One region of the Pseudarthrobacter sp. LT1 genome, then DNA from elsewhere that is predicted to be linked to it. Evidence: riboswitches for the same ligand, from Rfam matches in the RefSeq annotation. Region 1 holds a riboswitch; each other region holds the start of a gene.
The links. Region 1 has a riboswitch for cyclic di-AMP ahead of VIK36_RS03610 (hypothetical protein). Riboswitches for the same ligand answer to the same signal wherever they lie in the genome.

Region 1 (3,266 bases):
CCACACTGATGTTCCGGTTCAACAACCCGGATGCCCTGCTGGTGCTGCTCATGACGGCGGCCGCGTACGCGGTACTCCGCGCGGTCCAGGAGGACCGGCTGCGCTGGCTCCTGCTGGCCGGGGTGTTCCTGGGCTTTGGATTCCTGGCCAAGCAGCTGCAGGTCCTGCTGGTGGTTCCCGGTTTTGCCGTGGCCTACACGGTTGCGGGGCCGGGCAGGCTGGGCCGGCGCGTGCTGCGGCTGGCCGCGGCGGGGGCGGCGATGGTGGTTTCCGCGGGCTGGTGGCTCGTGGCCGTGCAGCTGACGCCGGCCAACATGCGGCCCTACATTGGCGGTTCGCAGGACAACTCCATCCTGGAGCTGACCCTTGGCTACAACGGACTGGGCCGGCTGACGGGCGACGAAACGGGCAGCGTGGGTGGCGGCAACGGCTGGGGCGTTCCCGGCCTGTTCCGGATGTTCAACAATGAGTTCGGTGGCCAGATCGCCTGGCTGCTGCCCTCCGCCCTGATCCTTGCGGCCGGCCTGCTGTGGGTCGGCAGGCGTGCATCGCGGACGGATCCGGTGCGGGCGTCCGTGCTGGTCTGGGGCTCCTGGGTGCTGGTGACCGGCCTGGTGTTCAGCTTCATGGCAGGCATCATCCACCCCTACTACGCGGTGGCGCTGGCGCCGGGCATCGCCGGGCTGACCGGCCTGGGTGCAGGTCTGCTGTGGCAGCGCAGGCAGCAGGCGGCCGCCGCAATCGGGCTCGCGGCTGCAGTGGCCGCGGCAGCCCTGACGGCGTTCTTCCTGCTGGGCACCACCTCGGCCTACGGTCCGTGGCTGCGGTGGGTGGTCCTTGCAGGCGGGCTGGCCGGGGCAGCAGGCGCGGGCTTCAGCCAGTTCCTGGGCATGCGTTCGGTGCAGCGGACGACGGCGGCGCTGGCCATCGCTGCAACGCTCGCCGGGCCGCTGGCCTTCTCCATCTCCACCGCGTCCACAGCGCACAGTGGGGCAATTGTCAGTGCCGGCCCCATTTCCGGATTCGGCGCAGGGCCAGGCGGTGCCCCCGCCGGCGTCCGGAACAGCCGGAACGGCTCCGGCGCGAACAGCACCGGCCCTACAGGTATTGCGGGGCAGGGCAACACAAACCCGGGCAGTACGGCACAGGGCAATACGGGGCAGGGCTTCCGGCAGCCGAATGCCCAGGGCGGCACGGGCTTCGCCGGCGGCCGCGGGGGTGGCGCGGGCGGCCTCCTGGGTGCGCCCACGCCGTCGGCTGATCTGGTCGCCGCGCTCAAGAGCAGCGCCTCGAGTTACACCTGGGCCGCGGCCGTGGTGGGCTCCAACAACGCCGCAGGTTACCAACTGGCAACGGAGCTGCCGGTCATGGCGGTGGGCGGCTTCAACGGTACCGACCCCTCCCCCACGTTGGCGCAGTTCCAGGACCTGGTAGCCCTGGGAGAGATCCATTACTTCATCGGCGGCGGAGCCATGCGCTCCAACAGCGGTTCCGACGCTGCCACCCGGATCGCGGAGTGGGTGGCAGCCAATTTCACGTCGCAGAGCATTGGCGACACTACGGTCTACGAACTGACCGGCCACTAGCGGAGGACGCCCGGGCCCGGGCTGCATGATGGCTTGGCACGCGAGTGCCGGGGCTGCATGGTGCCCGGCACGGCAGGTACCCACCCGGCGGGGCTGCATGATGCCCGGCCGGGCAGGTCCCCACCCGGATACTCCCCGTCGCAGCCAGGCAACTCGACGCGCTGCCGGCCGTGACTTCCGTTACCTAAATGTGACTTTCACTTGATCTTCCTGTACCGTCGACTGGGTGCGGTCCCCGTTCGGGCCGCATATCCCGGGTTGACGCCAAGCTCTGCCGCTTCCCCGGATTTCCGATTGAGCAACGGCAGAGGCGGGGGACCCACCGTCCCGGGCAATGAATGCCCTTGGGGTTAAGCCAGTACGTGATTTTCCCGTACGGCCGGATGCCCTCATCCGAACCCGACAGCTAACTCCGCAGGTGTGAGAGGCGATCAATCATGTTCAAAAACACGGCAGAAGCACGCCTGCATGCCAAGGCTAAACATAAGGCCACGCAGCAGGCAAAGAAAACCACCCTGGGCCGCCGGGCCGGAATCCTCGCAGTATCCTGCGCGGTGCTGGTTGGGGTCGGCGCAGCCGGCCAGGCCACCAGCAGCATGGCCCCGGTGTCATCAACCCAGGCAACTCAGGCAGCGTCCGATGCCCAAATGAGCATCGAGAAGAGTGAGATCCGTTCCAACCCGGCGGCGAGCCCCGCTCCCGCTGCAATCGCAGTGGCTCCACAGGCGGCGGAGCCCGCTCCCGCGGCCCCGGCACCCGCCGCCCCCGCGCCGGCCCCTGCACCTGTACCCGCACCCGAGCCCGCCCCGGCTCCGGAGCCGGCACCCGTCGTCGCGGTCAATGACCCCGCCGGCGCCCAGGCCTACGCCGCCAGCCAGTTGGCCACGTACGGATGGGGTCCGGACCAGATGCAGTGCCTCCAGACGCTGTGGACCAAGGAATCGGACTGGACCACTACGGCCACTAATCCCAGCAGCGGTGCGTACGGAATCGTCCAGTCCCTCCCTGCTGAGAAGATGGCCAGCTCCGGCGCCGACTACCTCACCAATTACCGCACGCAGATCAACTGGGGCCTGAACTACATCAAGCTCAGCTATGCCTCCCCGTGCGGTGCGCTCAACTTCCACCTGGCGCACAACTGGTACTAGCCACCGCTCCCCTGCGGCTGCGCGCCGAAGGACCACCTTCCGCGGAGCCTCCCCTGCATTGACCGCGGCCGACGGCGCGTGCCGGCTCCCCGCCGTCGTACGCCTTGGGCAGGGCCACAGCAGGGAATTGCAGCGTCATCGACGGCCCGCATCCATAGGGATGCGGGCCGTGGTGCTTTAATCCCAGGCTGCCTTAACCCTCAAGGTGCTTCAGCTGCAGTGCCTCATGGTGCGGTGCTTGGGGTTGCGGTGCTTTGGGCCGCGGTGCTTGGGGTTGCGTCCGGCCCGGCGTTCCGCCACGGGATGTACTGGACGGACCACTTGTTGCCATCAGGATCGGCGAAGTAGACAAAGTGGCCCCAGGGCAGCACTTCGATGTCACTGACGTCCACACCATTGTTCCTCAGGTGGTCGTGCGCTGCCTGGATGTCGTCCACCACCATCTGGAGCGTGGTTCCCGTGCCGGGTGGGGCGTCCAGGAGCCCCTCGCCCATGCAGATGGAGCAGGCCGACCCGGGCGGGGTCAACTGCA
Region 2 (3,266 bases), 820 kb from region 1:
GGTCAGAATGAGCTTTGCCATGTTAGTTAATCCCTTCCTTAGCCGCGGCCAGCGCCGGAGTAAGGCAGCAGAGCAACTTCGCGGGCGTTCTTGATTGCCTGGGCGATCTTGCGCTGTTCCTGCACCGTGACGCCAGTGACGCGACGGGCGCGGATCTTGCCGCGGTCGGAGATGAACTTGCGCAGCAATGCTACGTCCTTGTAGTCGATGACAGTGATGTCAGCGGCCTTCAAGGGGTTGGACTTTGGTTTGGGCTTACGGAGTTCAGCCTTAGCCATCGTGGAGCTCCTATTCTAGGGAGCCCGTGGATGTTGATCCACGGGATGGTGGTGGTCCGACGGCGGCAGTGCCTTGGGTGCGTGGCGCACCCGGGCAGTCCCGGAGCCGGGCCGATATTTGGGTTTTAGAAGGGAGGTTCGGAATCGGGGCCGTTGCCCCAGCCGCCTGCGTTGGATACACCGGGCGTAGCCCAGGGATCGTCCTGTGCAGCCTGCTGGTTGCCGCCGCCCCAGCCTCCACCGGAGTTGCCACCCTGGTTTCCACCAGAGTTGCCGCCTCCGAAGCCACCGCCGCTGTTGCCGCCGCCGAAGCCGCCGCCACCCTGTCCGCCGGAGCGCTGGGTGCGGTTGACCTTGGCATTGGCGTAGCGCAGGCTGGGGCCGATTTCATCGACCTCAAGCTCGATAACGGTGCGCTTTTCGCCTTCTTTTGTTTCGTAGGAACGGCTCTTCAGGCGGCCGGTCACGATCACGCGCATGCCCTTGGTCAGGGATTCGGCGACGTTCTCGGCTGCTTCACGCCATACGGCAGCGCGGAGAAACAGGGTTTCCCCGTCCTTCCACTCGTTGGACTGGCGATCAAAGGTGCGGGGGGTGGAAGCGATGGTGAAGTTCGCTACTGCCGAACCTGACGGTGTGAACCGCAATTCCGGGTCATTGGTGAGGTTACCGATGACCGTAATGGTGGTCTCGCCTGCCATCTACTGCCTCCTTGTTCGATCCTGGGTGAAGAGTGCGTTTCCTGCGGGGTAAAGAATGAAGACGGTGCTGAATTACTCAGCAACAACCTTCTGCTCTTCGGGGCGGGTGATCTTGGTGCGCATGATGGTCTCGTTAAGAGACAGCTGGCGGTCAAGTTCCTTGGCGGTCTCCGGCTTGGCGGTGAAGTTCACCACGGCGTAGATACCTTCGGACTTCTTCTTGATGTCGTAAGCCAGACGGCGACGGCCCCAGATGTCAACCTTTTCGATGGTTCCACCATCGTTGGTGATGACGTTCAGGAACTTCTGAAGCGACGGCTCAACGGTACGCTCTTCGACCTCGGGGTCGATGATTACCATCAATTCGTAAGGACGCATATGTGAACCCACCTCCTTTGGGCTAAGCGGTTACGGCATTTCCGTAACAGGAGGTTCATTTGCGATTCCGTGCAATGCCTTGCCGCCGGAACGGAGGCAGGACGCAGCACAGACTTCAATATCCTAGTGCATTTGGACCCGATAGGCGATTCGCGCTTGACCCAAGGCTAGCCCCGCTGGAGGTGGGCAGCAGCCGGAGGTTCAGCCATGTGGAAAACCTGCAGCCAGCGGCGTCCGTTACCAATGCACTTTCGCCGACCGGGCAGCGCCACGCCAACGCAGTGAGGTCCGTTACCTAATTGTGATTCTTGGAGCCCTTTCGTGTACGGTCGTCCGGGGGCCGCCCCCAGCCGGCTCCAGTCCCGGATGCCGCCCAACTCTGCCGCGTCCGTGATTAACACCAGATACCAGGCAGAGGCGGGGGACCCGAGCGTCCCGGGCGAGGCCACGTGCCCGCCCTTGGGGTGAAGCCGCAACCCGCGGCCGGATGCCCTCATCCGAACCCGACAGCTAACTCCGCAGGCGATGAGAGGTAGCTTTTCCATGCCCGCACCCCGCAAAGGCAGCGCCAACCCAGCGCACCGTTATCAAAATGAGATAGATCCTGCCGGGACATCCCCGGCCTCCCGGTCCGGTGCTCCAGCCCAGGCGCGCCGTCGCTGGCCTCTTGCCGCCGGTCTTGCCGCAGCACTCCTCGGCCTAGGTTCCCTGGGCCTGGGCCTGACCCACGGTGACGGAACCGCGGATGTGGCGCGGGTGGCAAGTGCCGAGGATGCCGGCAGCGCCGTACCCAGCCAAACTCCGGACGTTCCGGTTCCCGCTCCAACGCCCGTCCCCGCAGTCGAGGCCGCTCCTGCCGCCGCTCCTTCCCCGGCAGAGGCACCGGCACCTGCCCCCGCGGCAGTGCCGGCACCCGCCGCGCCTGCCCCTCCCTCCGAATCCCCGATCGCAGTGGCGCCGGCAGCGGCACAGCTGGCAAGCAGCGGGACGCCTGCGCCCGCCGGGGTCCCCGGGAACTGGACCATGACCTTCGCCGACGAGTTCAACGGGGCCGGACTGGACGCCGCGAAGTGGTCCGGCTGCTGGTTCTCCCCCGGCTGCGGAACCATGAACAAGGTCTCCACCAGCCCGGCGAACGTCTCCGTGGCCAACGGCAACCTGGCCCTGGGCCTCAGCTCATCCACCTCCGGCGGACTGGTATCCACCAACCCGAGGGGCGGGGCGGGGACCGGCTTCCAGTTCACCACCGGCTACGTCGAGGCCAGGATCAAGTTCCCGGGCAACGCCAACGGCCTCTACAACTGGCCTGCCTTCTGGACCACCGGACAGTCGTGGCCGGCCACCGGCGAGAATGACATCGCCGAGGTGCTGCAGGCCAGGATGACCGTGAACTACCACTCCGGTTCCGGCTCCCACAACCAGGGCGGCGTGGGCGGCAACTGGGCCAACGAGTACCACACCTTTGGCCTGCACCGGATGCCAAACACCTCGGACGTGTACTTCGACGGCGTAAAGGTCAAGTCCTACCCCACCGACGACGGAAATGCCCCGCAGTACATCGTGCTGAATGTTGGCGCCTCCTCCACGAACCCGGCCTACGGCGCACCGTCCCAGATGATGGTGGACTACGTGCGCGCCTGGCAGTAGCAGGCCACGCACCCAGGTAAGAAGGGCGACGGCGGAACCTCCCGCCGTCGCCCTTTTTCGGCTTCCCTCAAGGTTGCCTAAAGCAACCCTCCGGGGACTATGTGATCCAGTACACTCTTGCAATGAAGCTCCTGTACGTGACGGAAAGCGTGCCCAACCGGGATCCGGAACTGGGGGATGGAAGCTCGATGATCCCGTACGAAGTGATCCTGCACCTCCCCCCTGACGTTGCCGTCACGCTGCTGACCTTCTCGGGTCCTGT
Region 3 (3,266 bases), 1.8 Mb from region 1:
CCGTGCGCGGCATGGTCCTTGACCTGGCCGCCCTCGATGCCTGGCTGGAGCGGTGGCAGGCGCTGCAGCCTGACGCGGAGCTGATGGACAGCGTGAACCCGGCCTACATTCCGCGGAACCACCTTGTGGAGGAGGCGCTGTCCGCTGCCACCGGCGGAAACCTCGCTCCGCTGCAGCAGCTGCTGGAGGCGGTCAGTGAACCCTTCACCGAGCGGCCCGGGCTGGAACGTTACCTGCAGGGGGCGCCCGACGACTTCGGCAGCTACATGACCTTCTGCGGGACCTGACCGAGGCGGCCCGCGGGGTAAAACGACAGGAGGGTGGCAGCCGGTATTCCCGGCTGCCACCCTCCTGCTTCGTCCGGCGCCGCCAACGGCGCCGGACAGTGCGAAGACTAGGCTACGCGCACAGCGGAGTAGCCGCCGAGCCAGCTGATGGAGTGCACCTGCGTGTCGAAGCCGTTGACGCCGCCGCTGACAACCTGGCCGTTGCCTGCGTAAACGCCCACGTGGCCGGAGGTGATGATCAGGTCACCGGGGGCGGGAGCGCCTACGACGGTGCCGTACTGGAAGAACTGGGTGGGGGCCAGATCGCCCACGGACTTGCCGACGGAGCGCAGAGCCTTCTCGACCATGGCGGTGCAATCCTGCTTGAAGCCCAGCTGGCTGTAGGCCGAGGCGAGGATCGCAGCGCCGGTGCCCGTGCCGGTGGTGGATGCCACCGGGGTGGCCGAGGCGTAGGACATGTTCATGCCGGTGTTCGCCGGTGCGGTGGCGGCTGCGGCCTGCACGGGTGCTGCTGCAGGGGCGGGCGCCGGGGCGGCGGTGTAGCCTGCGCCGGGAATCTGGATCTGGTCGCCCGGGTAGATGACCGAGGACAGTCCCAGGCCGTTGGCGGACAGCACGCCGTTGAGGCTGACGCCGTAGGCTGCTGCAATGGCGCCGAGGGTGTCGCCGGAAACGACCGTGTGGACGTTCCCTGCTGCTGCGGCGGGGGCTGCGGCCGGGGCGGCAGGAGCCGAGGTGGCCTGGACGCTGGTCTGCTCAGTGGTGTCCGGGGCGGATACACCTGCATGGGCCGGGGCGCCGACTCCGAAGGCAATGCCGGATGCCGCAGCAACGGCGAGCGCGGGACGGCCCAGGGAGCGGGCCTGGGACTTGGCTGTTACTGCGAGGCCCTCGAGCACAATGGAGCGGGCCGGGGTCGCGCGGTGACGGGCAGTGGTTGAAATTTTTGACACGGTTGATCGCCTCTCCCATGCCTGCGGGGTGAGCTGTCGGGTTCGGGCTGGAGATACCCGGCCGGAAGCAACCCCGCGATGTGCGGAGGCGCTATCGACTTAACCCCAAGGCCACAAGTGGCCGCGGAAACTTGGTTCCCCCGTCCCTGCCAACTGGAGCGGTTGAATCCCATGATCAGCGGCAGGGCTCGGCATGCTGACGGGAATGTCCCGTCTGAGAGGGACACCAAAAGACCATAACCCACGTGCGGCGTGATTGTCACATTTGGATAACATACGAGGTTGTTCTCTCGCATTGGGCAAACGTCTGGACATACACCGCGAGCCAGGGCCTGACCTCAGGTGATACTTTGCCCGTGAAGCACGGTAACAATGTGGAAACAGGCCCCTGCCCTGCGCCCAATCCCGACGGTAAGCTTCGGGACCATGCGCCCGTTCGTGACCTTGGGGAGGCTCCCCCTTGACGGGGGCCTCATGGCGGTTGCCCTGGCCACCCTGGTCAGCAATGCTGCGGCCGCCGAAAAGACGGCCACCGCGCTCACCGCACAGGAAAAGGCCGCCAAGGGCGAGCGGGAACGCCTGTCCGGGGAAGCGAAAGCAAAACTGGACGCCGCACGTTCTGCCCAGGCTTCGCTGGCCGGGCAGGTCGCGGAGGAGCAGCGGCACGGCACTGAGCTGACCGCCCAGCTCGCCACGCTGAAAGGTACGACGGCGGCCATGGAGGGTGGGTACCGGCAGGGCTGGGCTGCACTGGCTGCCTATGAGGCGGCCCAGGCGGCCAAGCGCGCCGCCGCTGAGGAGCAGGCCCGCGGACAGGCGGAGGCCGCAGCCAAGGGTGCCGCAGCGGCAGCCCGGCAGCCCCAGGAGCCCGCACCCCGTGCCGACCCTGCCCAGGCCAATCCGGCCCAACCCGGTCCGGCCCCCGGCGCGGTCAATGATCCCGCCGGGGCGAAAAGCTACGCGTCCGGACGCCTGCCCGCCTACGGGTGGGGCCAGGGCCAGTTCCTGTGCCTGGCCCAGCTGTGGACCAAGGAGTCCAACTGGTTGACCACCGCCACCAACGCCTACTCCGGAGCCTATGGAATTCCCCAGGCCCTGCCCCCGGGGAAGTACGCCAGCGCCGGCGGCGACTGGCTCACCAGCTATCGCACCCAGATCGAATGGGGCCTGGGCTACATCCGTGACCGCTACGGTTCACCGTGCGCGGCCTGGAACCACTCCGTAACCCTGAACTGGTACTGACTGACGCGTTAGGCTGTCTCCATGCCAGATTTCGAACGGTTCCGTGCGCTGCTCGAAGAGGAGCGGGCGCGGCGCCTGGCACTGTTGCCGGCGCTGCGGGCGGACATCGAGGCAGCAAACTCGGCGCGCCAGGGTTCCAATGTCGACGACGAGCACGATCCCGAGGGTGCCACCATCGCCTTCGAACTCTCACAGGCCTCTGCGCTCCTGAAACAGAGTTCGGCGGGCCTGGACCAGATTGAAGCGGCGCTTGCCCGGCTGGCGGCGGGGACCTATGGAACCTGCGCCGTATGCGGGGAGCCCATCGCCGAGGGCAGGCTGGAAGCCCGCCCGTGGACCCCGTACTGCATCCACCACGCGGCGTCCGGGCGCGGGCGATGACCGGTACGGCGGACGTTGTGTCCGCGGCGGCGGATTTCGTGGACCGGACCCTGCAGAACGAGGGCGCCTGGTACCGGGCGGACGACGTCGGGGCACGGCTGGGCGGGGTGCTTGCCTCTTATGGTTCCTCTGTGGGGGCCGTTCGCGGGACCGTGCGCGATGCGCTGCGGAAGTTCAAGGACCTGGACCATGACGGCACGGTCATGCTGGCCTCCGCCCTGTGGGGCCAGCCGCGGCCCGGTTCCCGGCCGGTGTTCGAGCGCCGCCTGGCAGCGGTGGTCCTGCTGCAGTCACGGGTGCGGCTGCTCCGTCACTCTGACCTGACCCGGCTGGAGGGTTTCCTTCGCTCCGCGCAGGCAGCGGACCTGACCGGGCCCCTTCTCGCCGACGTCCTGGTCCCGTT

Region 2: it holds a riboswitch for cyclic di-AMP, as region 1 does, so the genes downstream of both, VIK36_RS21470 (glycoside hydrolase family 16 protein) here and VIK36_RS03610 (hypothetical protein) in region 1, are expected to answer to the same signal.
Region 3: it holds a riboswitch for cyclic di-AMP, as region 1 does, so the genes downstream of both, VIK36_RS12140 (C40 family peptidase) here and VIK36_RS03610 (hypothetical protein) in region 1, are expected to answer to the same signal.

The regions. Positions count from the first base shown of each region.
Region 1 covers NZ_CP141830.1:742,125-745,390, reverse strand. Annotated here, with positions in the region: gene VIK36_RS03615 (glycosyltransferase family 39 protein) at 1-1,586, shown strand, start outside; cyclic di-AMP (ydaO/yuaA leader) riboswitch at 1,857-2,018, shown strand; gene VIK36_RS03610 (hypothetical protein) at 2,024-2,734, shown strand; gene VIK36_RS03605 (glyoxalase superfamily protein) at 2,959-3,266, opposite strand, start outside.
Region 2 covers NZ_CP141830.1:4,568,492-4,571,757, forward strand. Annotated here, with positions in the region: gene rplI (50S ribosomal protein L9) at 1-21, opposite strand, end outside; gene rpsR (30S ribosomal protein S18) at 39-278, opposite strand; gene VIK36_RS21460 (single-stranded DNA-binding protein) at 404-979, opposite strand; gene rpsF (30S ribosomal protein S6) at 1,052-1,357, opposite strand; cyclic di-AMP (ydaO/yuaA leader) riboswitch at 1,746-1,897, shown strand; gene VIK36_RS21470 (glycoside hydrolase family 16 protein) at 1,901-3,004, shown strand; gene VIK36_RS21475 (glycosyltransferase family 4 protein) at 3,127-3,266, shown strand, end outside.
Region 3 covers NZ_CP141830.1:2,584,035-2,587,300, reverse strand. Annotated here, with positions in the region: gene VIK36_RS12145 (protein adenylyltransferase SelO) at 1-287, shown strand, start outside; gene VIK36_RS12140 (C40 family peptidase) at 395-1,240, opposite strand; cyclic di-AMP (ydaO/yuaA leader) riboswitch at 1,244-1,414, opposite strand; gene VIK36_RS12135 (hypothetical protein) at 1,667-2,482, shown strand; gene VIK36_RS12130 (TraR/DksA family transcriptional regulator) at 2,504-2,863, shown strand; gene VIK36_RS12125 (DNA alkylation repair protein) at 2,860-3,266, shown strand, end outside.